DNA from 3 places in the Pseudescherichia vulneris genome. Region 2 is predicted to be linked to each of the others. Evidence: predicted binding sites of a transcription regulator. Region 2 holds the regulator's gene; each other region holds the start of a gene.
The links. The regulator CRP, encoded in region 2, controls carbon source genes, mostly activating them, when cyclic AMP is high. The targets are predictions, from matches to a motif close to ATGTGANNNNNNTCACAT.
Positions count from the first base shown of each region.

Region 1: a site for CRP is predicted at 1,454-1,471, ahead of garD (galactarate dehydratase). Genes of this name have one in related genera too.
Region 3: a site for CRP is predicted at 7,075-7,092, ahead of ldtB (L,D-transpeptidase). Genes of this name have one in related genera too.

Region 1 covers NZ_LR607338.1:2,811,613-2,820,361, forward strand. The annotation lists gene garD (galactarate dehydratase) at 1-1,331, opposite strand, end outside; gene FN633_RS11775 (MFS transporter) at 1,740-3,071, shown strand; gene garL (2-dehydro-3-deoxyglucarate aldolase) at 3,098-3,868, shown strand; gene garR (2-hydroxy-3-oxopropionate reductase) at 3,899-4,789, shown strand; gene garK (glycerate 2-kinase) at 4,851-5,996, shown strand; RNA gene rnpB (RNase P RNA component class A) at 6,029-6,410, shown strand; gene FN633_RS11800 (DUF1493 family protein) at 6,470-6,946, opposite strand; gene FN633_RS11805 (SLC5/6 family protein) at 7,141-8,469, shown strand; gene FN633_RS11810 (L-cysteine desulfidase family protein) at 8,504-8,749, shown strand, end outside.
Region 2 covers NZ_LR607338.1:1,242,251-1,248,834, reverse strand. The annotation lists gene pabA (aminodeoxychorismate synthase component 2) at 1-69, shown strand, start outside; gene argD (bifunctional acetylornithine/succinyldiaminopimelate transaminase) at 149-1,369, shown strand; gene FN633_RS05135 (YccS/YhfK family putative transporter) at 1,366-3,447, opposite strand; gene crp (cAMP-activated global transcriptional regulator CRP) at 3,500-4,132, opposite strand; gene FN633_RS05125 (OsmC family protein) at 4,441-4,845, shown strand; gene FN633_RS05120 (phosphoribulokinase) at 4,897-5,766, opposite strand; gene FN633_RS05115 (YheU family protein) at 5,820-6,038, opposite strand; gene FN633_RS05110 (hydrolase) at 6,039-6,584, opposite strand, start outside.
Region 3 covers NZ_LR607338.1:1,850,186-1,858,934, forward strand. The annotation lists gene FN633_RS07870 (SLC13 family permease) at 1-519, shown strand, start outside; gene FN633_RS07875 (HlyD family secretion protein) at 621-1,763, shown strand; gene FN633_RS07880 (DHA2 family efflux MFS transporter permease subunit) at 1,760-3,331, shown strand; gene FN633_RS07885 (efflux transporter outer membrane subunit) at 3,333-4,859, shown strand; gene FN633_RS07890 (aldo/keto reductase) at 4,963-6,003, shown strand; gene ldtB (L,D-transpeptidase) at 6,058-6,978, opposite strand; gene FN633_RS07900 (ABC-F family ATPase) at 7,195-8,749, shown strand, end outside.

The DNA of each region.
Region 1 (8,749 bases), 1.6 Mb from region 2:
TACGGCGTACCGCGCCCGGTGGTGAACACCTGAACGGTGATCCCGGAGGCTACCTGCTGAGTACCACAGACAAAGTCGCTGGCAGGGGTAGCCGCGTAGATCAGGCCGCGCTTGGTTGGGCGCTGGCCCGGGGAGAGCACTTCCACAATGGCACTCTGACCAGACTTGGCAATCGAGCCAAGCGCTTTTTCAACCACGTTGGCGAGGCCGCCTTTTTTGTTGCCCGGAGAGGGGTTGGCGCTGCGGTCGGTTTTGCCCATGTCGAGATAGTTATCGTACCAGGCCATCTCTTCCAGCAGGCGCTTGCCCACCTCTTCATTGATGGCGCGCGGGGTGAGCAGATGGATAGCATCGCGCACCTCGGTGACTTCCGAGAACATCACCGTCGCACCGCAGCGGACCAGCAGGTCAGAGGCGTAGCCCACCGCCGGGTTCGCCGTCACGCCAGAGAAGGCGTCGCTGCCGCCGCACTGCATGCCCACCACCAGCTCCGAAGCCGGGCAGGTTTCGCGCTGGCGAGCATTCAGCTTGATCAGGTGGCGCTCGGCAACCTGAAGAATATCGTCCACCATCGAGCGGAAGCCGACGTGCTGCTCATCCTGCAAACGAACGATGCTGGCGCTGTCGACGGGGATGGCCTGCACATCTTCCGTTCCCTGCAGCAGGCGCTCCGGCTGGAGCTTCTCACAGCCCAGGCCAACCACCATCACTTCGCCACCAAAGTTTGGGTTCAGGGCGATGTTATGGATAGTGCGAATAGGCACCACAGCCGCCGGGGCGTTGATCGCCACGCCGCAGCCGTAGAGATGATTGAGGCCAACCACGCCGTCCACGTTGGGGTATTTCGGCAGCAGGTCGCGCTCAATAATTTTGACCACGTAGTCCACCACGCCCGCGACGCAGTGCACGCTGGTGGTGATCCCGAGCAGGTTTTTGGTACCGACGCTGCCGTCGGCGTTGCGGTAGCCTTCGAAGGTATATCCTTCAAGGGCGGGCAGCGGCGCTGGCACCTTGGTTGCCAGAGGCAGGGTATTCAGCGGCGGCGCTGTAGGTAGCTCCACGGTGGATTCGTCGATCCAGCTGCCTCGGGCAATATCGCGCACCGCATAGCCGATCACCTCCCCGTAGCGGACGATGTTACCGTGCGCGGGAATATCCACCAGCGCGACTTTATGTCCCTGCGGGATATGCTCAATCAGTTCAAGCCCATCCGGGAAACGGGTCCCGGCTCTTAAGCCATTGTCATTGACAATAATCGCCACGTTATCGGTCTCATGAACCTTAATATAAAACGCCGTCGGTGATTCTTGTCTAATTTCGATGTCGGCCATTGTCCACTATTCTCCGCCAGGTATGGGATAACAAAAACGGGAAAATGAGTATCGTGTTTCTTGTTATCTGAAATAAACAACATTGCTATGGAATAAATAGTGTCAGGAGTTCCCGATTAAGAATGTGATCCAGATCACTCATTATTGCTGTAGCAGGCCTGGCGGCAGGGCTAATGCCTAAATCTGTGGATCAGCGCCCAGACAGTTGTGCATATGCTCAATATATTCGCCAAAATTTACGTGTTAATTGAGCATGGATACAATGCGAGATAGTTGGGGCCTGATTATACTGATTCACGCTTTCATTGCATCTGGTTAGTTAACTGATATTGCCTGCTATCGATAAATAATCAGGAAAATACACCTCATAAAAATATAAAAATAGAGTACCGTACCGAGGATAAATAAATGATATTGGATACTGCCGTTGAGTCAAAAAAGGGTATGCCCACCCGCTATTTAATCTTGCTCATTATCTTTATCGTTACGGCGATTAACTATGCGGACCGCGCGACCCTCTCTATCGCCGGGACCGAAGTTGCCAAAGAGCTGCAGCTCAGCGCCGTCTCCATGGGCTACATCTTCTCCGCTTTCGGCTGGGCCTACCTGCTGATGCAGATCCCCGGCGGCTGGCTGCTGGACCGCTACGGTTCGAAGAAAGTGTACACCTACAGCCTCTTTTTCTGGTCGCTGTTCACCTTCCTGCAAGGGTTTGTTGATGTCTTCCCGCTGGCCTGGGCTGGCGTGTCGATGTTCATCATGCGCTTTATGCTGGGTTTCTCTGAAGCTCCCTCATTCCCGGCGAATGCCCGCATCGTTGCCGCGTGGTTCCCGACCAAAGAGCGCGGTACGGCGTCGGCTATTTTCAACTCTGCCCAGTACTTCTCCCTGGCACTCTTCTCCCCGCTGCTGGGCTGGCTGACCTTCGCCTGGGGCTGGGAGCATGTGTTTACGGTGATGGGCGTGATTGGCTTTGTGCTGACCGGCATGTGGGTGAAGTTTATCCATAACCCGACCGACCACCCGAACATGTCCGCCAACGAGCTGGAGTACATCACCAAGGGCGGTGCAGTGGTCGATATGGACCATAAAAAGCCGGGGGCGGCTGTTGCGGGTCCTAAAATGCACTACATCAAGCAATTATTGACCAACCGCATGATGCTGGGTGTGTTCTTCGGCCAGTATTTTATCAATACCATCACCTGGTTCTTCCTCACCTGGTTCCCTATCTACCTGGTGCAGGAGAAAGGGATGTCGATTCTTAAAGTGGGTCTGGTGGCATCCATTCCGGCGCTGTGCGGCTTTGCTGGCGGCGTGCTGGGCGGGGTCTTCTCGGATCACCTGATCAAACGTGGCGCAACCATCACCCTGGCGCGTAAGCTGCCTATCGTCCTGGGCATGCTGCTCGCGTCGAGCATCATTCTGTGTAACTACACCGATAACACCACCCTGGTCGTCACGCTGATGGCGCTGGCGTTCTTTGGCAAAGGGTTTGGTGCCCTCGGCTGGCCGGTGATCTCCGATACCGCGCCAAAAGAGATTGTTGGACTGTGCGGCGGGGTATTTAACGTGTTTGGCAACGTGGCCTCCATTGTCACCCCGCTGGTAATTGGTTACCTGGTCAGCGAGCTGCACTCCTTTAACGCTGCTCTGGTGTTCGTCGGCTGTTCAGCCCTGATGGCGATGTTCTGCTACCTGTTCGTGGTGGGCGACATCAAGCGTATGGAACTGCGGAATTAAGCAACGGTTACTTCAAGGTATAGATGATGACTAACGATATCTTCCCAAACAAATTCAAGGCTGCGCTGGCAGCGCATCAGATTCAGATTGGCTGCTGGTCCGCGCTGGCAAGCCCAATCAGCACCGAGGTGCTGGGCCTGGCGGGCTTTGACTGGCTGGTACTCGACGGCGAACATGCGCCGAACGATGTCACCACCTTTATCCCGCAGCTGATGGCCCTCAAGGGCAGCAGCAGCGCGCCGGTGGTTCGCGCCCCGGCTAACGATCCGATTGCCATTAAGCGCCTGCTCGATATCGGCTTCTACAACTTCCTGATCCCGTTTGTCGAGAGTGAAGAGGAAGCCGTGCTGGCGGTGGCCTCTACCCGCTACCCGCCGGAAGGCATTCGCGGCGTATCGGTCTCCCATCGCGCCAACATGTTTGGCACCGTGCCGGACTACTTCGGCCAGGCGAATAAGAACATCACCATTCTGGTACAGATTGAGAGCCAGCAGGGTGTAGATAACGTTGATGCCATCGCCGCTACCGACGGCGTGGATGGGATCTTCGTTGGCCCAAGCGACCTGGCCGCCGCGCTGGGTCACTTAGGCAACGCATCACATCCGGAAGTCCAGCGCTGCATTCAGCACATCTTTGCCCGTGCGAAAGCACACGGTAAGCCGAGCGGCATCCTCGCGCCAGTAGAGGCGGATGCGCGCCGTTACCTGGAGTGGGGCGCAACCTTCGTCGCCGTAGGCAGTGACCTGGGCGTATTCCGCGCCGGAACCCAGCGTTTAGCTGATTCATTTAAGAAATAACCACCACCGAACTGAAGAGAGAGACGCAATATGACACTGAAAGTTGGTTTTATTGGCCTGGGCATCATGGGTAAACCAATGAGTAAAAACCTCATTAAAGCCGGTTACTCGCTGGTGGTTTCTGACCGTAATCCTGAGGCTATTGCTGAAGTGATTGCCGCCGGTGCAGAAACTGCTTCCACGGCAAAAGAGATTGCCGAGCAGTGTGATGTGATCATCACCATGCTGCCGAACTCCCCGCACGTAAAAGAGGTGGCGCTGGGCGAAGGCGGCATTATCGAAGGGGCGAAAGCGGGAACCGTGCTGATCGACATGAGCTCTATCGCACCGCTGGCCAGCCGTGAAATCAGCGACGCGCTGAAGGCGAAAGGCGTACAGATGCTCGATGCGCCAGTTAGCGGCGGCGAACCAAAAGCGATCGACGGCACGCTCTCCGTGATGGTGGGCGGCGACAAGGCGCTATTCGATAAATACTACGACCTGCTGAAAGCGATGGCGGGCTCGGTGGTGCATACCGGCGACATCGGCGCAGGCAACGTCACCAAGCTGGCAAACCAGGTGATCGTGGCGCTGAACATTGCCGCCATGTCTGAGGCCCTGAGTCTGGCAACCAAGGCTGGCGTAAACCCGGATCTGGTATTCCAGGCTATCCGTGGCGGCCTGGCCGGCAGCACCGTGCTGGAGGCGAAAGCGCCAATGGTGCTGGATCGTAACTTCAAGCCGGGCTTCCGTATCGATCTGCACATCAAGGATCTGGCTAACGCGCTGGATACCTCTCACGGCGTAGGCGCACAGCTACCGCTGACCGCGGCGGTGATGGAGATGATGCAGGCGCTGCGCGCTGACGGTCACGGCAACGACGACCATAGCGCCCTTGCGTGCTACTACGAAAAACTGGCGAAAGTAGAGATCTCTCGCTAACAAAAAACGGGCGCGGAGACGCGCCCGGCATCTATGCCGCGTGCAGTAACAGGCTACTGATATGAAAATCGTGATCGCCCCAGACTCTTACAAGGAAAGCCTGTCTGCTACCGAGGTAGCTCAGGCGATAGAAAAAGGATTTCGGGAAATTTTTCCGGATGCACACTACGTCTCCGTTCCGGTCGCTGACGGTGGCGAAGGCACGGTTGAGGCGATGATCGCCGCTACCCAAGGCGCGGAGCATACGGCGTCGGTGACCGGCCCGCTGGGCGAGCGCGTAGACGCCCGCTGGGGCATGTCCGGCGACGGTAACACCGCGTTTATCGAGATGGCCGCCGCGAGCGGGCTGGCTCTCGTTCCCCCTGAATTACGTAACCCGTTGATTACTACCTCGCGCGGCACCGGGGAGCTGATCCTGTGCGCGCTGGAGCACGGCGCGCGCAATATCATTATTGGTATTGGCGGCAGCGCCACCAACGACGGCGGCGCAGGCATGGTCCAGGCGCTGGGCGCGAAGCTGTGCGATGCCAACGGCACCGAGATTGGCCACGGCGGAGGCAGCTTGATGAGCCTCAACACCATCGATATTAGCGGGCTGGATCCGCGTCTGGCCTCATGCACTATCCGCGTCGCCTGCGATGTTACCAATCCCCTGACGGGTGAGCAGGGCGCATCACGTATCTTTGGCCCACAGAAAGGGGCTACCGACGCGCAGATCGTTGAGCTGGATAACAACCTCAGCCACTATGCCGACGTGATTAAAAAATCCCTGCACGTAGATGTTAACGCGGTGCCGGGTGCGGGCGCGGCGGGCGGTATGGGCGCGGCGCTGATGGCTTTCCTTGGCGCGGAGCTCCGCAGCGGCATTGAGATCGTTACCCAGGCGCTGAACCTGGAAGAGCATATTCACGACTGTACGCTGGTGGTCACCGGCGAGGGGCGAATCGACAGCCAGAGTATTCACGGCAAAGTGCCCGTGGGCGTGGCGAAGGTTGCCAGGAAATACCATAAGCCGGTGATTGGCATTGCGGGCAGCTTGACCCACGACGTGGGCGTTGTTCATCAGTACGGCATCGATGCGGTGTTTAGCGTGCTGACCAGCATCGGCACGCTGGAAGAGGCCTTCCGTGGCGCATTCGACAATATCTACCGCGCTTCACGCAACATTGCCGCCACCCTGCGGGTCGGGATGTTGACGGAGGGGTGACAGCGGAGCCTAAACCCTCTATACTTCGCGCCGAAGCTGACCAGACAGTCGCCGCTTCGTCGTCGTCCTCCTTCGGGGGAGACGGGCGGAGGGGAGGAAAGTCCGGGCTCCATAGGGCAAGGTGCCAGGTAACGCCTGGGGGGTGTCACAGCCCACGACCAGTGCAACAGAGAGCAAACCGCCGATGGCCCACGCAAGTGGGATCAGGTAAGGGTGAAAGGGTGCGGTAAGAGCGCACCGCGCGGCTGGTAACAGTCCGTGGCACGGTAAACTCCACCCGGAGCAAGGCCAAATAGGGGTTCATAAGGTACGGCCCGTACTGAACCCGGGTAGGCTGCTTGAGCCAGTGAGCGATTGCTGGCCTAGATGAATGACTGTCCACGACAGAACCCGGCTTATCGGTCAGTTTCACTCTTTACACAGAACCCCGCCTCGGCGGGGTTTTTTGTTTTTAACGTCACGACAAATTAGGATCAATCATACAGCCAGCGGCCCGCTTTCGCTGACTCAATCAGCATCTGAAGCGTGAGCGGTTTAGGTTGCACCTCTGGGATCTGTTGGGACGCCGTACGAAGAAAGTTAGGCAGAATCCCTTTTTCATAAGGCCAGTATGAGAGGAAATGAAAGCGGCTACTATCAACGTTGAAGCGCTGAAAATAGTCTTTCATAATCTCATCTCCTGTTTCACGTGCCCAAGGGTATTTGCCCGTAGAGAGGCTTGTCTCAAGCGTTAGCACAGGCTTGGTTTTGGCAAACAGTGGCTTGTTGTTATAGGTCGTTTCATACCACTCAGTAACCGCGTTTTCGATATCATTTACCATATTATCCCGCCTTTTCATCTGCCCGACGGCCGCCTGTGCAGGCCTACGGTCGGGCATGTTCTGTAGGCCGAGCAAGCGCAGCGCCGCCCGGCATTCTATGGACAAATAATCCTGCGTGATCCCTTTCACACATACACTCGCGTTAGAATATTTTTATTAATTTAGATGCAAACGCAACGGGTGTTTCTCAAATTATCCCATTCAAATTAAGTAATAGCCAAGTTTTTCTCCCACTTCCTGATTACGATTAATTTATACCAATAGCCGTGATATTAGCGGCGTCGATAATAAAATCTGTCCTTACACTAATAAGCGAGAGCGTTATGATTACTAATAATAGTGATGTGATGCAAGGCACATCATCAGCAGCCCAAAAAGCGGGCATGACGGAGCAGGCGTGGCGCGAGGCCATTAAATTCGACGGCACCGACACGGGCTGGGTTATTATGAGCATCGGGATGGCCATCGGTGCGGGCATTGTTTTTCTACCGGTACAGGTGGGATTAATGGGGCTGTGGGTGTTTCTGCTCTCCTCTATTATTGGCTACCCGGCAATGTATCTCTTTCAACGACTGTTTATTAACACGCTGGCGGAGTCGCCGGAGTGCAAAGATTATCCCAGCGTCATTAGCGGTTATTTAGGTAAAAATTGGGGCGTCCTGTTAGGTGCGCTCTACTTTATCATGCTGGTGATCTGGATGTTCGTTTACTCCACCGCCATCACCAACGACAGCGCCTCCTACCTCCATACCTTTGGTGTCACCCAAGGGCTGCTCTCAGATAACCCCTTCTATGGCCTGGTGCTGATCTGCATCCTGGTTGCCATCTCCTCACGTGGTGAGAAGCTGCTGTTTAAGGTATCGAGCCTGATGGTCTTGACCAAACTGCTGGTGGTCGCAGCGCTAGGGCTGAGTATGGTGGGACTATGGCACCTTTACAATGCCGGGACGCTACCGCCCGCGGGCCTGCTGGTAAAGAACGCTATCATTACGCTGCCTTTTACCCTGACTTCGATTCTGTTTATTCAGACCCTCAGCCCGATGGTTATCTCCTACCGTGCTAAAGAGAAATCCGTTGAGGTTGCTCGCTATAAGGCACTACGGGCAATGAATATTGCCTTTGCCATTCTGTTTATCACCGTCTTTTTCTACGCCGTTTCATTCACCCTGGCAATGGGCCACGATGAAGCGGTAAAAGCCTACCAGCAAAATATCTCTGCGTTGGCGATTGCTGCACAGTTTATTAGCGGTGATGGCGAAGGCTGGGTAAAAGTGGTCAGCGTGATCTTAAATATCTTTGCCGTGATGACTGCCTTCTTTGGCGTCTATCTCGGATTCCGTGAGGCGACCCACGGCATCGTCATGAATCTGCTGCGGCGTAAATTCCCGACCCGGCAGTTTGATGAGCGATATGTCCAGGGCGGGATCATGATCTTTGCCATTCTGCTGGCCTGGAGCGCCATTGTCCTTAATGCGCCAGTGCTGAGCTTCACCTCAATCTGTAGCCCCATCTTCGGCCTGATCGGCTGTTTAATTCCCGCCTGGCTGGTCTATAAGGTGCCAGCTCTGCACAAGTACAAAGGCCTGTCGCTGAAGATCATTATTATCACCGGTCTGCTGCTCTGTATTTCACCGCTGTTGGCCTTCGCCTGATGCAATTAAATTAATAAAATAGATGGACGTTATTATGTCAGATGCAAAATGTAACCCGATTTGGGATCGGTTTATTGAGATTGTACAGCAGGAGGTTAAGCCCGCGCTGGGCTGTACCGAACCAGTCGCGCTAGCGTTGGCCAGCGCCACCGCCGCCGCGCAGCTCTCCGGCGAGATCTTGCGCGTGGTGTGTTATGTTTCGCCTAACCTGCTGAAAAACGGTATGGGTGTCACCGTGCCGGGAACGGGCATGGTGGGGCTGCCGATTGCCGCTGCCCTC
Region 2 (6,584 bases):
CCGGAGAGCATCCTGAGCGAGCAGGGGCACGCGCTGCTGGCAAACTTTCTTAACCAGGCCGATTTTTAGTTGCCATGCACTGATTTTTTATGCATATTTTGTGATTATATTTTCATAATCATTGCTGCATATAACGGATGGGCATGACATGGCAACTGAACAGAACGCAGTTACGCGCGCAACATTTGACGAAGTAATTCTGCCCGTTTATGCACCGGCGGAGTTTATTCCGGTGAAGGGCAAAGGCAGTCGAGTGTGGGATCAGCAGGGCAAGGAGTATGTTGATTTCGCGGGCGGGATTGCCGTCACGGCGCTGGGCCACTGCCATCCTGCACTGGTGGAGGCGCTGAAGAGCCAGGGCGAAACCCTGTGGCATACCAGCAATGTCTTTACCAACGAGCCAGCGCTGCGCCTGGCGCGTAAGATTATCGACGTCACCTTTGCCGAGCGCGTGCTGTTTATGAACTCCGGCACCGAGGCCAACGAAACCGCCTTTAAGCTGGCGCGCTACTACGCCTCTACGCGCCACAGTCCGTACAAAACCAAAATCATCGCCTTCCATAACGCCTTCCACGGACGTTCGCTGTTTACCGTCTCGGTCGGCGGCCAGCCGAAATACTCCGACGGCTTCGGACCGAAACCCGCCGATATCATCCACGTGCCGTTCAACGATCTTCATGCGGTGAAAGCGGTGATGGACGATCACACCTGTGCGGTGGTGGTTGAGCCGGTGCAGGGGGAGGGGGGCGTGACTGCCGCCACGCCAGAATTCTTACAGGGCCTGCGCGAGCTGTGCGACCAGCACCAGGCGCTGCTGGTCTTTGATGAAGTGCAGTGCGGGATGGGGCGCAGCGGCGATCTCTTTGCCTACATGCACTACGGCGTAACGCCGGATATCCTCACCAGCGCCAAGGCGCTGGGTGGCGGTTTCCCTATCAGCGCCGTGCTGACCACCGAGGCGATTGCCAACGCCTTCCACGTGGGCTCCCACGGTTCGACCTACGGCGGCAACCCGCTGGCCTGCGCGGTGGCGGGTGCAGCCTTTGACATTATTAGCTCGACTGAGGTGCTGCAAGGCGTTAGCGAGAAGCGACAGCGCTTCGTCAAACATTTACAGCAGATCGACGAGCAGTTTGACGTGTTCAGCGATATTCGCGGCATGGGCCTGCTGATTGGTGCCGAGCTAAAACCGCAGTACAAGGGGCGCGCCCGCGATCTGCTTTACGCGGCCGCCGATGAGGGCGTGATGGTGCTGAACGCCGGGCCAGACGTGATGCGCTTTGCCCCGTCGCTGGTGGTCAGCGAGCAGGATATTGATGAAGGCATGCAGCGCTTTGCCGTGGCGGTAGCCAACCTTGTCCGGGCTTAATCTTTACTCCACCGGCGATTAAGCCAGATGCCATGATGCGGGCGCTGACGCCATGCCACCGATGAGATGGTGTGCATGCTGTTCAGATGCCCGATAATACGCTGGAGATGCATCTCCATCGGGCTCATTGGGCCGTGGGTGCGCGTCTCCGGCGCTTCAAGAATATTCGCGTCCCCGGATGCTCCGGCCCCGTCATAGTCCAGCCGCTGCTGGCAGCGCTGAAGCGCAATTTCGCATGACTCCAGATAGCGCTGGGTCAGGTCCGGCGTCAGCATGGCATGCTCCCGAGCCAGCGTTGTCAGGGCGTTAATATGCTCGACGATAAACTGGCTATGGGTCACCCAGAGCTTCATGTCTTCCAGATAGTGGGTATTGAACCCCGGCTCCTGCATCGCCTGATTCAGCGAGTTAAAGAGGGCGTTGTGCGCCTGGTTGACCCGTATCCGCTGGTAGGCCAGCGGCGTCGGCTGCGGATCGTCGCTGAGGATCAGGCGAATCGCATCCTGATCCTTCTCAATGGCATCATGGGCGTTTTTCCGCAGTAGACCGCTCTGCCACTGCGGCCAGAGCCAGACCATCCCGCCGAAGGCGATCAGGCAGCCAATCAGGGTATCGATCAGCCGGGCAACGATAAAATTCTCGCCGCTCAGGGTCAGAATTTGAATCGAGTACACCGCCGTAATGGTGAATCCTACCGTCGCCCAGCCGTAGCTCTTGCGAATGATCAGGTAGCTGATTAGCGTGATAAATAGCATGCCCAGCAGGGTATACCCCTCCGGAACATGGAAGTGCAGGGCAACGCCAGCAACCGTTAACCCTGCCAGTGTGCCTGCCGCCCGATGTAAAATACGTACCCGAGTAGCGCCGTAGCCGTTCTGCGTAACCAGCAGCACCGTCATTAGGATCCAGTAGGGCTTCGGCAGATGCAGGGCACTGCCCATCAGGCTGGCGATGCTCAACATGACGCTGATGCGGGCGGCATTGCGCAGCGCCGGAGATTTCAGCGACAGATAACTCTTGAGCGCCTCCCACAGCGGCTGGCGGCGCTGCTGGTCGGCCATCAGGTCGCGGGTATAGAGTGGGCGCTGGGTGCGCAGCACGCGGGCGATGCGGCTAAAGTGCCAGGCGCAGAACTGCCCAACCGGATTTTGCGGATGTTGGCGGGCGATCTTCTCCAGGGCACCAATCTGCTTCTCCATGGTGAAGCGGGTCGGGTAGCGATGGTACAGAATGTCGTCTGCCAGCACCCGAAGCCGGGCAGCGACCACCTGCGCATTCCAGCGGATCACCGCTTCGGCGTGGCTGCGCTCCACCAGCTTCTGCACCTCTTCCGGCTGGTGCAGGCTGACCGAGATGTGCTCCTGCAGATCCAGCGCCACCTGAAACGCCCGCAGCAGACGCTTGTAGTCGTTATGCTGGTTGGCGGCGAGCATATGCAGCTGCTGATAGCACTGGCTGATGAGATCCACCGCCTTTTGCTGACGCGCCAGCAGCGGCGGCAGGGCCTTCTCCGGATCGGCGTGCTGCGTCAGCAGGCTGTATTTCGCCTCGCAGTAATCGGCGAGCTGGCGGTAGAGCAGGCTCAATGATTCGCGCAGGGGCTGCTCGCGCCACAGCCAAAACCAGAACCAGTTAAATGCGCCATACCAGAGCGTGCCCAGGGCGTAGATGAGCAGCGGTTCCCAGACCGGCATATTGCCCGCCAGGCTGAGGGTAAAGATAGCGGCGATAAGCGAAGCGGGCAGCAGACGTGCGTGTAGAGGACTGATTTCCGCCGTGACGCCCAGCAGCATTGCCAATCCGGCGAGGATCAGCGGGAGCGCAACGTTGGCCCCCAGCAGCAGCTGCACCGCCAGGCTACAGCCAGCAAACAGCGAGCCGCCGATAACCAGGCGCTTAAAGAAGCGTTTGTGCGGCGTATCAAGACCGGCAATGTTGCAGCAGGCGGGCACCAGCGAGAATAGCAGACCATGCTGAAGATGACCCAGCGCCAGACCGATGGCCACAGGAAGACACAGCACCAGCGTTTGCCGCAGTGCGTAGTTAACTTCGGGGTGGTAGATTAACCTGCGCCACATGAGGAGAAGAGCAAAAACGGCGTCCGCAGAGGCGATACGCCGTTCTTAAAGCTTAACGTGTTCCGTAGACGACGATGGTTTTGCCGTGCGCGGAGATCAGGTTCTGATCTTCCAGCATCTTCAGAATACGGCCTACGGTTTCACGGGAGCAGCCGACGATCTGGCCGATCTCCTGGCGGGTGATTTTGATCTGCATCCCGTCCGGATGGGTCATGGCGTCCGGCTGTTTAGCCAGGTTCAGCAGGGTCTGCGCGATGCGGCCGGTGACGTCGAGGAAGGCGAGGTTACCCACTTTCTCAGAAGTGACCTGCAGGCGGCGTGCCATCTGCGACGAAAGACGCATCAGAATATCCGGGTTGACCTGGATCAGCTGACGGAATTTTTTATAGGAAATTTCGGCCACTTCACAGGCGGTTTTCGCCCGTACCCATGCGCTGCGCTCCTGGCCCTCTTCAAACAGGCCCAGTTCACCGATAAAGTCGCCCTGGTTCAGGTAAGAGAGGATCATCTCTTTCCCTTCTTCGTCCTTGATGAGCACTGCCACTGAGCCTTTGACGATGTAGTACAACGTTTCCGCTTTTTCACCCTGGTGAATCAGCGTGCTCTTCGATGGGTACTTATGAATGTGGCAATGAGACAAGAACCATTCGAGAGTCGGGTCTGTTTGTGGTTTGCCAAGCACCATGCGCGGTTATCCTCTGTTATAAGCTGGCGCCAGTCGCGGGACGCATCCGGCGGCTGGGGTTGCAATCATATGCTTCCCGAATCCTGGGAAGGGGGCCGTCAATATAAGCGTGCGGCCTGTAATGGTTGAAGTCCTCTGCATACCTGCATAATGTCAATACATTACCGTAGCATCCCGACTGTTTTAGCATAGCTTTTGCCGTGTGTCTCCTGGTGTCTCGCTTCAGCTTGATGGATGTCGCCTTCCGTTGCGCGTTTTACTCGGCGCGCGTAATCTGTCGGGAAAATTGCCACTCTGGAGTGATGAAAATGCAAGCACGCGTAAAATGGGTTGAAGGGTTAACGTTCCTCGGCGAATCCGCCTCTGGCCATCAGGTTTTAATGGACGGCAACTCCGGGGATAAAGCCCCCAGCCCGATGGAGATGGTGCTGATGGCGGCAGGCGGATGCAGCGCCATCGACGTGGTGTCGATCCTGCAGAAAGGCCGTCATAGCGTGACCGATTGCGAAGTGAAGCTGACCTCCGAGCGCCGGGAAGAGGCCCCGCGTCTCTTCACCCACATCAACCTGCACTTTATCGTTACCGGCAAAGAACTGAAGGATGCGGCGGTATCCCGCGCGGTAGATCTCTCGGCGGAGAAGTACTGCTCCGTGGCGCTGATGCTGGAGAAAGCGGTTAACATCACCCATTCATACGAAGTGATTGAGGGATGATTTTATGCCCGGTGGCGCTGCGCTTACCGGGCCTACATGACGCGCATTGCCTTATTCAATCTTCTTGCCTTCCATCAGCCGCTGCACCAGCGGCAGCATGATCAGCTCCATCGCCAGCCCCATTTTGCCGCCCGGCACCACCAGGGTATTGATATGGGAGATAAACGAGCCTTGCAGCATCGCCAGCAGCCAGGGGTAATCTATCCCCTCCAGATCGCGGAAGTGGATCACCACAAAGCTCTCGTCCAGCGAGGGAATATTTTTGGCTGCGAAAGGGTTTGAGGTGTCGACCGTGGGGACGCGCTGGAAGTTGATGTGGGTGCGGGAGAACTGCGGCGTAATGAAGTTGATATAGTCATCCATTGAGCGTACCACCGAGTCCATCACCGTCTCCCGGGAGTGGCCGCGCTCGCTGGTGTCGCGGATCATCTTCTGGATCCACTCCAGGTTGATAATCGGCACCACCCCCACCAGCAGATCCACATGGCGTGCCACGTCGTGCTGGGGCGTCACCACGCCGCCGTGCAACCCCTCATAAAACAGAATATCGGTAGGTTCCGGCAGCGGCTGCCACGGCGTAAAGGTGCCCGGAACCTGGTTCCACGGCACGGCTTCGTCGTAGGTGTGCAGATACTTGCGCGCCTGCCCGGTGCCGTTGTGACCATACTCGATAAAGGTCTGCTCCAGCAGGCCAAAATCGTTGGCGTCCGGGCCAAAGTAGCTGATATGCCGCCCGGCATCGCGCGCCTTGCGGATTGCCATATCCATCTCCGGACGGGTATAGCGGTGGAAGCTATCGCCCTCCACCTCGGCGGCGCGCAGCCCGAGCTGAGAAAAAATTTTACGAAAGGCGAGGCTGGTGGTGGTGGTTCCTGCACCGCTGGAACCTGTCACAGCAATCACCGGATGTTTGGCTGACATAGCGAACGACTCCCTGATAAACAGCAGAAGAGGGCGGATCGCCTGACGCAGCGTTATTCGCGAAACTGTTTACGGGGCATAATATTGACCGTCTCGTGTAGCTCTGACCACACCAGCACGGCCTCACCCGTTTCCAACTGACGCTTTACGTCGGCAACCTTTTGCTCAAGCGAACGCTCATGTTCACCATAATCGGTGCCTTCGCGCAAGACAAAGCTCTCAATCAGGCTGTAGAGCGTCTCGGGTGGAACCTCTTGCCAGGGAATAATCATCTATGCCTCCAGATAGGGTGCCAGCCAGTCGGGGATGCGCTTTTCAAGCCACATCTCAGGGCGGCGTAGCGTGCCGCCAACGAAGCCAACATGGCCGCCATGTTCGGTCAACTGATACTCAATATTAGCGGGTAAATGACCCGCCGCCGGAATGACGTGGTGATCCATAAAGGGATCGTCTTTGGCATGGATAATCAGCGTCGGTTTGCGGATCTGCGGCAGGACCGGCATGGCGCTGCTTCGGCGATAATAGTCAATGGCATCATCGAACCCGTGCGCCTTCGCGGTGATCAGATCATCAAACTCACGGATGCGGCGCACGCGCTTGAGCTGGGCGAGATCGATCGGCAGCGAGCCGGGATAGGCCTTGAGCTTGCGCGTGGCGTTGGCTTTCAGCAGGTTCAGCAGGTAATGCTGGTAGAAGCGTGTAAAACCCTTATCCATATGGAGACTACAGGCCTCCAGCACCAGCGGCGCTGAGACAATCACCGCCGCGTTGAGCGGCAGGCTATCGTCGGCTTTAGCCAGCAGGCAGCCAAGCATATT
Region 3 (8,749 bases), 610 kb from region 2:
TGGCAGCCGCGCCTGCTCTGGACCTGCCTGGCGCTGTACGTAGTGTTCCTCATCTCGCTGGAGCTAAAGCATGAGGGCTGGGGCGCGTTGATCGTCGCCGCAGGCTTTGCGGTGGTAGCTTTTAAAGTGCTAAAGAGCGTGGACTGGACGCTGCTGCTGGTGTTTATGGCGATGTTTATCGACGTCCATCTGCTGGTGCAGCTTCCCGCACTACAGGGATCGCTCAACGGGGTAGAGCACCTCTCCCAGCCCGCCCTGTGGCTCACGGCTATCGGCCTGTCGCAGGTGATCAGCAACGTGCCGGCGACCATTCTGCTGCTGAACTACGTCCCACCCAGCCCGCTGCTGGCCTGGGCGGTCAATGTCGGCGGTTTCGGCCTGCTGCCCGGCTCGCTGGCGAACCTGATCGCCCTGCGGATGGCCAACAACCGCCGCATCTGGTGGCGCTTCCATCTTTACTCTATTCCGCTGCTGATCTGGGCCGCGCTGGTGGGGTATGGGTTACTTATTATCAGTTAATGCGAATTTGTCAGTTTTTCCTGGCAAATGTATAGCAACCTCCTAACTTTAGATAACGGCGCACGTGTCGCGCCGTTCATCGACAGGACAGTTGCAACGCTATGGCTGATAACGAAAAGAATCCTGACGCAGCTCAGGAAAAGAACAATACCGCTCGGAAAGATCAAAACAACGATCAAAACAAAGCTCAAAACAACGAACGTAAGCGCCCCGGCAAGAAGCCGTTAATCATTCTGGGCGTAGTCGTTGTAGTGATGGTGATTGTGGCGCTGGTGTGGTGGTTGATGACCCGCAACCAGGAGACCACTGACGATGCCTTCACCGAAGGCGATGCGGTTACCATCGCCCCCAAGGTGGCGGGCTACGTGACCGAGCTGCGGGTGAAGGATAACCAGCGGGTGAAGAAGGGCGATCTGCTGGTGCTGATCGACCCTCGGGATGCCACCGCCCAGCGCGATCAGGCTCAGGCCCAGCTTGGGCTGGCTACCGCCCAGCTGCATCAGGCGCAGGCCCAGCTGGCACTCTCAAAGGTGCAGTACCCCTCTCAGCGCGACGAAGCGCAGGCGCAGGTGCTCAAGGCCAAGGCTGACTTAGCCAACGCGGAAGCCGCCTATCGCCGCCAGCGCGGCGTCGACCCGCGGGCGACCACGCAACAAAATATCGACAGCGCCAACGCCCAGCTGCGCAGCGCCCAGGCTCAGCTGGCCAGCGCCAATGCCCAGCTTGAGGTCGCAAGCCAGATTAATCTGCAGATCCGTCAGCAGGAGACCAACGTCGAAGCCCGGGAGCAGCAGGTTGAGCAGGCCCGCGCCCAGCTGGCAAATGCGAACCTTAACCTCTCCTATACCGAAGTACGCGCCCCCTTTGATGGCTTCGTCACCAAGCGTAACGTACAGACCGGGACCCTGGTGCAGGCGGGTACGGCGCTCTTCTCGCTGGTCTCACCTGACATTTGGGTGGTGGCGAACTTTAAAGAGTCGCAGCTGGAGCGGATGCGCCCCGGTAATAAAGTCACTATCGGCGTGGATGCCTACCCGGACCTGGAGCTGGAGGGGCATATCGACAGTATCCAGCAGGGGAGCGGCTCGCGCTTCTCCGCCTTCCCGTCGGAAAACGCCACCGGCAACTTCGTGAAGATCGTCCAGCGCGTGCCGGTGAAGATCGTCATCGATAAGGGCCTTGACGCTAACCAGCCGCCGCTGCCGCTGGGGCTGTCCGTGGAGCCGAAGGTGACGCTGGAATGACCGATCACAACCATGAGAGCTGGCGTCCGGCCAGTAACCCGTGGGCGGTGGCGATTGTCGTCACCCTTGCGGTGTTTATGGAGATCCTCGATACCACCATCATCAACGTGGCGCTGCCCCACGTCGCCGGCTCGCTGTCGGCGAGCTACAGTGAATCCACCTGGGTGCTCACCAGCTACCTGGTGGCGAACGGCATCGTGCTGCCGATCTCGGCCTTTCTGAGCCGCGTCTTTGGCCGCAAGCGCTTTTTCCTCATCTGCATCGTGATGTTCACCGTCTGCTCGTTCCTGTGCGGTATCGCTACCGAGCTGTGGGAGATCATCCTGTTCCGCATCCTGCAGGGCTTCTTCGGCGGGGGGCTACAGCCGACCCAGCAGTCGGTGCTGCTCGACTACTTTAAGCCGGAGGATCGCGGCAAGGCCTTCGGGCTCTCGTCAATTGCGATCATCGTTGCTCCGGTGCTCGGCCCGACCCTTGGGGGCTGGATCACCGACAACTACTCCTGGCGCTGGGTCTTCTTTATCAACATCCCGGTGGGGATCGTCACCGTGCTGGCCATCTACCAGCTGCTGGAAGATCCCCCCTGGGAACGTAAATCGGAAGAGAAGCTGACCATCGACTGGACCGGCATCGGCCTGATTGCGCTGGGGCTGGGCTGTTTGCAGGTGATGCTTGACCGTGGTGAGGACGACGACTGGTTCGCCTCGGGCTTTATTCGCACCTTTGCCGTGCTGACCCTGATTGGCATTATCGGAGCGATCTACTGGCTGATGTACGCGAAAAAGCCGGTGGTGGATCTGCACTGCATGAAGGATAAAAACTTTGCCGTCTCCAGCCTGCTGATGGCCGGGATGGCGATGATCCTCTACGGTAGCTCGGTGGTGATCCCCCAGCTGGCGCAGCAGGATCTCGGCTACACCGCGACCTGGTCCGGGCTGGTGCTCTCCCCAGGGGCGGTGTTAATCGTACTCACGATCCCGCTGGTGCTGAAGCTGATGCCGGTGGTGCAGACCCGGTGGATCATCGCCTTCGGCTTTACCTGCCTGGCGGTGGCCTTCTTCTGGTCGCGCAACCTGACTCCGGACGTTGATTTTGAAACTCTGGTGCTGTTCCGCAGCGCGCAGTCGATTGGGCTCGGCTTCCTGTTTGTGCCGCTTACCACCATCGCCTTTATCACCATTCCGCGCCAGCTCAACGCTGACGCCGCCGCGCTGTTTACCATGTTCCGTAACGTCGCCGGATCGATCGGTATTTCGCTCTCAACCGCCGCCATTACCGAACGCGCCCAGGTGCACAGCGCCTATTTGAGCGCCCATACCACGCCCTTTAGCGAACAGTTCCAGCTGGCGGTGCGCGAGACGGCCGAGGCGATCCGCAACTTCACCACGCTGTCGGGAGATCCGCTCGGTCTGGCAACCGGGCAGATGTACCGAACCATGATCGAGCAGTCGCGTTTTCTCGCCTACGTTGACGTCTTTACCATCCTCAGCGCCGTGGCGTTTTTACTGATTCCGTTTTGTCTTCTGCTTTCGCCGATCAAGAGCGAAGGCAGCGCAGGAGCACATTAACATGCACAGGATACATACCCCGACGCTGTCGTTACTCACCCTACTGCTGGCGGGCTGCGCCGTGGGGCCGGACTATCAGCAACCCGTGCCGCCTGCGGTGAGCCACTGGAACGACGCCGGGGATAAAACCGTGCCGTCACAAACCTCCAGCCAGGCGGTAAATCCGCGCTGGTGGACGACCTTTAACTCGCCGCAGCTCAACAGCCTGATCGAACGAGCGATCGCCGGGAACCTCTCCCTGCAGCAGACCGTGCTGCGCATTGCTGGCGCACGGGAGCAGATCAACCAGGCGGGTGGGGCCTTCCTGCCAGCGGTAAACGGCAACCTTCAGGCTACCCGGCAGCAGCTGGGTCTGGAGGGGGAGCTGAAATCCCACGACGTTTACGGCCAGCTGCAGGACGTCGACCCAGAGATAAACAATGCCCTTGGGGTGCTCACCCAGCCAGTGAATCTCTATCAGGGCAGCTTCGACGCCCAGTGGGAGCTGGATCTGTGGGGCAAAGTGCGCCGCCAGGTCGAGGCGGCCAATGCCCAGCAGCAGGCGGCTATCGAACAGCGTAACGACGCCCTGGTGTCACTGGAGGCGGAAGTGGCCCGCGCGTGGCTCCAGCTGCGCGGGGCGCAGAGCATCCTTGCCACCATGAATACCCAGATTGACACCGCAAAGGAGACGCTTAGCCTGACTGAAAGTCGCCAGCGCGGCGGTCTGTCGCCGCAGCTGGACGTGGAGAACGCTCGGGCACAGCTCGGCAACCTGGAGGCGCAGCTGCCGCAGTACCAGGCCCAGGAGCAGCAGGCGATGAACGCCCTGGCCATTCTGATCGGCAAGCCTCCCGGTGCGCTGAATGCGGAGCTACGGTCGGTGCAGCCCCTGCCGAAGCTGCCGGATATCATCCAGACCGGCATTCCCTCAACCCTGGCTCGCCGTCGACCGGACGTGCGTGAAGCCGAGGCCAACCTGCACGCGGCCACGGCGCAGATCGGCGTCTCGGTGGCGCAGCTCTTCCCGAGCCTGACCCTGAGCGGCCAGTTTGGCCTGCGCAACAGCGAAACCGACTGGCTGACCGACTGGAGCAGCCACTTCTACAGTTTCGGGCCGCAGGTGTCGATTCCCATCTTCCAGGGCGGACGGCTGGTCTCCAGCGTCAAGCTGGCGCGAGCGCAGCAGGGCGCAGCGGCGCTTAACTATCGCCAGACGGTACTGAGTGCGCTGGGTGACGTAGAGAATGCGCTGGTCAGCTACCGCACCGATCAGCAGCGCGAAGCCGGGCTGAGCAAAACCATTGAGGCGTTGCAGAGCGCATTCGATCTCGCCAGCGACAGCTACCGCCAGGGGATCGCTACTTTTATTGACGTGCTTGATGCCCAGCGCCAGCTGGCCCAGGCCGAGCAGCAGCGCGCCCAGGCGAGAGTGCAGAGCAGCCTCGATCTGGTGGCGCTCTACAAGGCGCTGGGAGGCGGCTGGGAGCCATACCAGACCGTACAGCTGCCGGATTACCCGGTCTTTGGCGAGGCGACGCGAGGTTAAAGTTCAGAGGATTGGGCAAGAAACGCGCAGGATCCTCACATTCGCGATCCGGCGCGTCGGAGTATAACTACTGGACACTCACTGACATCCTAAGGAGCGTTCTATGCGTTATCAAAAACTTGGCAATACCGGTCTCTTTGTTTCCGAGCTGTGCCTGGGCACCATGACCTTCGGCGGTGAAGGCGGCATGTGGGGTAAGATTGGTCAGCTGCGGCAGAACGACGCTGAGAGGCTGGTGGGCGACGCCCTCGCGGCGGGCATCAACTTTATTGATACCGCCAACGTTTACTCGGAAGGGCGCTCGGAAGAGATCACCGGACAGGCGCTGAAAAACCTCAAGATCCCCCGTGAAGACGTGGTGGTGGCCACCAAGGTGTTCGGTGAAACCGGCACCGGCGGGGTCAACTCGCGCGGCAGCTCCCGCTACCATATTATCGGCAGCGTCAAGGAGAGCCTGCGCCGCCTCCAGCTGGATCATATCGACCTCTACCAGCTACACGGCTTCGATCCGGCAACGCCGATTGAAGAGACGCTCTACGCCCTGGATAACCTGGTTCAGCACGGTCACGTCCGCTATATCGGCGTGTCCAACTGGGCGGCGTGGCAGATTATGAAGGCGCTGGGCATCTCCGAGCGCCTGGGGCTGGCCCGCTTCGCCTCGCTACAGGCTTACTACACCATCGCCGGGCGCGACCTTGAGCGTGAGCTGGTTCCGATGCTGCAAAGCGAAGGGGTGGGGCTGATGGTCTGGAGCCCGCTGGCGGGTGGCCTGCTGAGCGGCAAGTATGACCGCAGCGGCAGCGGGGAAGAGGGCGGCCGTCGACTGGCGTTTGACTTCCCACCGGTAGAGAAAGAGCGCGCCTTCGACTGCGTAGACGTGATGCGTAACATTGCCGACAGCAAAGGTGTGTCGGTGGCGCAGATTGCCCTGGCGTGGCTGCTGCATCAGCCGGTGGTAAGCAGCGTGATTATCGGCGCAAAACGCCCGGATCAGCTGGCAGATAATATTGCCGCGACGGAGATCCGCCTGAGCGAAGAGGAATTGAAACAGCTTGATGCGGTCAGCGCCCTGCCACGTGAGTATCCAGGTTGGATGCTGGAGCGGCAGGGGGAATATCGCCGTAACCAGCTGGAAAAACAGTAATTTGGTTATAAAAAAGCCCGGCGATTGCCGGGCTTTTTAATGACTTAAACAAACTTAGTTCAGACGAACCGGCATCCCGGAACGGTTCTGAATCGCCTGCTCAACAACGCTCTGGTCGGCGTCCGGCTGGCTGGTGATGCTCTGCACGCTCTTGGTCAGCGCGATCGGCACAATCTCTTTGCCGTCAAACTGCGCTTCGGTAGTAGAGAGCGGGTTGTGAACCTCAATGTAGCGGCTACCGTCTGGCTCAGTGGTAGCTTTTACCGGCTCATCGATAAACTGTACGCGAGTACCGACCGGCACGTTCTGGAACAGGAACTTGATGTCGTCGTTACGCAGACGCACGCAGCCGTGGCTTACGCGCAGGCCGACGCCGAAGTTAGCGTTGGTGCCGTGAATAGCATACAGGCGGCCAATGTACAGGGCGTAGAGGCCCATCGGGTTATCCGGACCGGCAGGAACAACGGCAGGCAGTGGGTTACCAGCGGCAATATACTCCTGGTGCATCTTCGCCGTCGGCGTCCAGGTCGGGCCGGCTTTCTTACGCTCAACCTTGGTGGTCCAGTTAATCGGGGTATCTTTACCCAGCTGGCCGATACCGATCGGCAGCACGATCACGGTGTTGGTGCCTTTCGGATAGTAGTAGAGGCGCATCTCGGCGCTGTTGATCACAATCCCTTCATGCACGGTATCCGGCAGGATCAGCTGCTGAGGGATGTTCATCACGCTACCGCCCTTCGGCAGATAGGGATCGATACCTGGGTTAGCTTCCATCAGGTTAGACAGCCCCATCTGGTACTGGGCCGCGTAGTACTCCAGCGGCTGGCTGTTGTTCTCTGGCAGGGTGATGACCTGGTTCTGGCCAATCAGACGGCTACCATCGGTCGGCAGCGGATAGGTTACAGCAGACGCGGATTTGCAAAACCCTACTACAGCGAAAGCCGCCGCTAAAATTGTTGTTAATTTCATATTCATGGTATGCGAGGTTTCTGTGCCACAGGCCGTTTAGTTAAGAATGCTCAAAGGGATGGGAGCGCATTATATGTGCATTCCCACGCGCATGGAATTGAGATGTGTACGAAATCACATTTTTTTCTCTTACCCTAGTGTAGCAACTGTTCACACCTGCGCGATTTCAATTCGGAATTGTGGCATAATGCAGAGTTTGTCACACATTTTCAGGATAACACCGTGTTAGTTACCAGCAACGTCACCATGCAGTTTGGCAGTAAGCCGCTGTTTGAAAATATTTCCGTCAAGTTTGGCGGCGGCAATCGTTACGGCCTGATTGGGGCGAACGGTAGCGGAAAATCCACCTTTATGAAGATCCTCGGCGGCGACCTTGAGCCTACGCTGGGCAACGTCTCCCTCGATCCGAACGAGCGTATCGGTAAGCTGCGTCAGGATCAGTTCGCCTTTGAAGAGTTCAGCGTGCTCGACACGGTGATCATGGGTCACGGCGAGCTGTGGGAAGTGAAGCAGGAGCGCGATCGCATCTACGGCCTGGCCGAGATGAGCGAAGAGGACGGCTATAAAGTGGCCGATCTCGAAGTGCTGTACGGCGAGATGGACGGCTACTCCGCCGAGTCCCGTGCGGGCGAATTGCTGCTCGGCGTCGGTATTCCTGTCGAGCAGCACTACGGTCCGATGAGCGAAGTGGCTCCCGGCTGGAAGCTGCGTGTGCTGCTGGCCCAGGCTCTGTTCTCTAATCCAGATATCCTGCTGCTCGATGAACCGACCAACAACCTGGACATCGACACTATTCGCTGGCTGGAGCAGGTGCTGAACGAGCGTAATAGCACCATGATCATCATCTCGCATGACCGTCACTTCCTGAACATGGTCTGCACCCACATGGCGGATCTGGACTACGGCGAGCTGCGCGTCTATGCGGGCAACTACGACGAGTACATGACCGCGGCGACCCAGGCGCGTGAACGTCTGCTGGCCGACAACGCCAAGAAGAAAGCGCAGATCGCTGACCTGCAATCCTTCGTCAGCCGTTTTAGCGCCAACGCCTCGAAGTCCCGTCAGGCAACCTCGCGCGCCCGTCAGATCGATAAGATCAAGCTGGATGAGGTGAAAGCCTCCAGCCGTCAGAACCCGTTCATTCGTTTTGAGCAGGATAAGAAGCTGTTCCGTAACGCGCTGGAAGTGGAAGCCCTCACCAAAGGCTTCGATAACGGCCCGCTGTTTAAGAACTTCAATCTGCTGCTGGAAGTGGGCGAGAAGATTGCCATTCTCGGTGCCAACGGCGTGGGTAAAACCACTCTGCTGAAAACGCTGGTGGGCGATCTGACGCCGGATAGCGGCACCGTGAAGTGGTCAGAAAACGCCAGGATTGGCTACTACGCGCAGGATCACGCCGCCGATTTTGATAACGATCTTACCGTCTTCGACTGGATGAGCCAGTGGAAGCAGGAGGGAGACGATGAGCAGGTAGTGCGCAGCTTCCTGGGTCGTCTGCTCTTCAGCCAGGACGATATCAAAAAGCCAGCGAAGGTGCTCTCCGGGGGCGAGAAGGGGCGTATGCTCTTCGGCAAACTGATGATGCAGAAGCCGAACATCCTGATTATGGATGAACCGACCAACCACCTGGACATGGAATCTATCGAGTCGCTGAACATGGCGCTGGAGATGTATCCGGGCACGCTGGTCTTCGTCTCCCACGACCGTGAGTTCGTGAGCTCCCTGGCGACCCGCGTGATTGAGATCACCCCTGAGCGCGTCGTTGACTTCAGCGGGA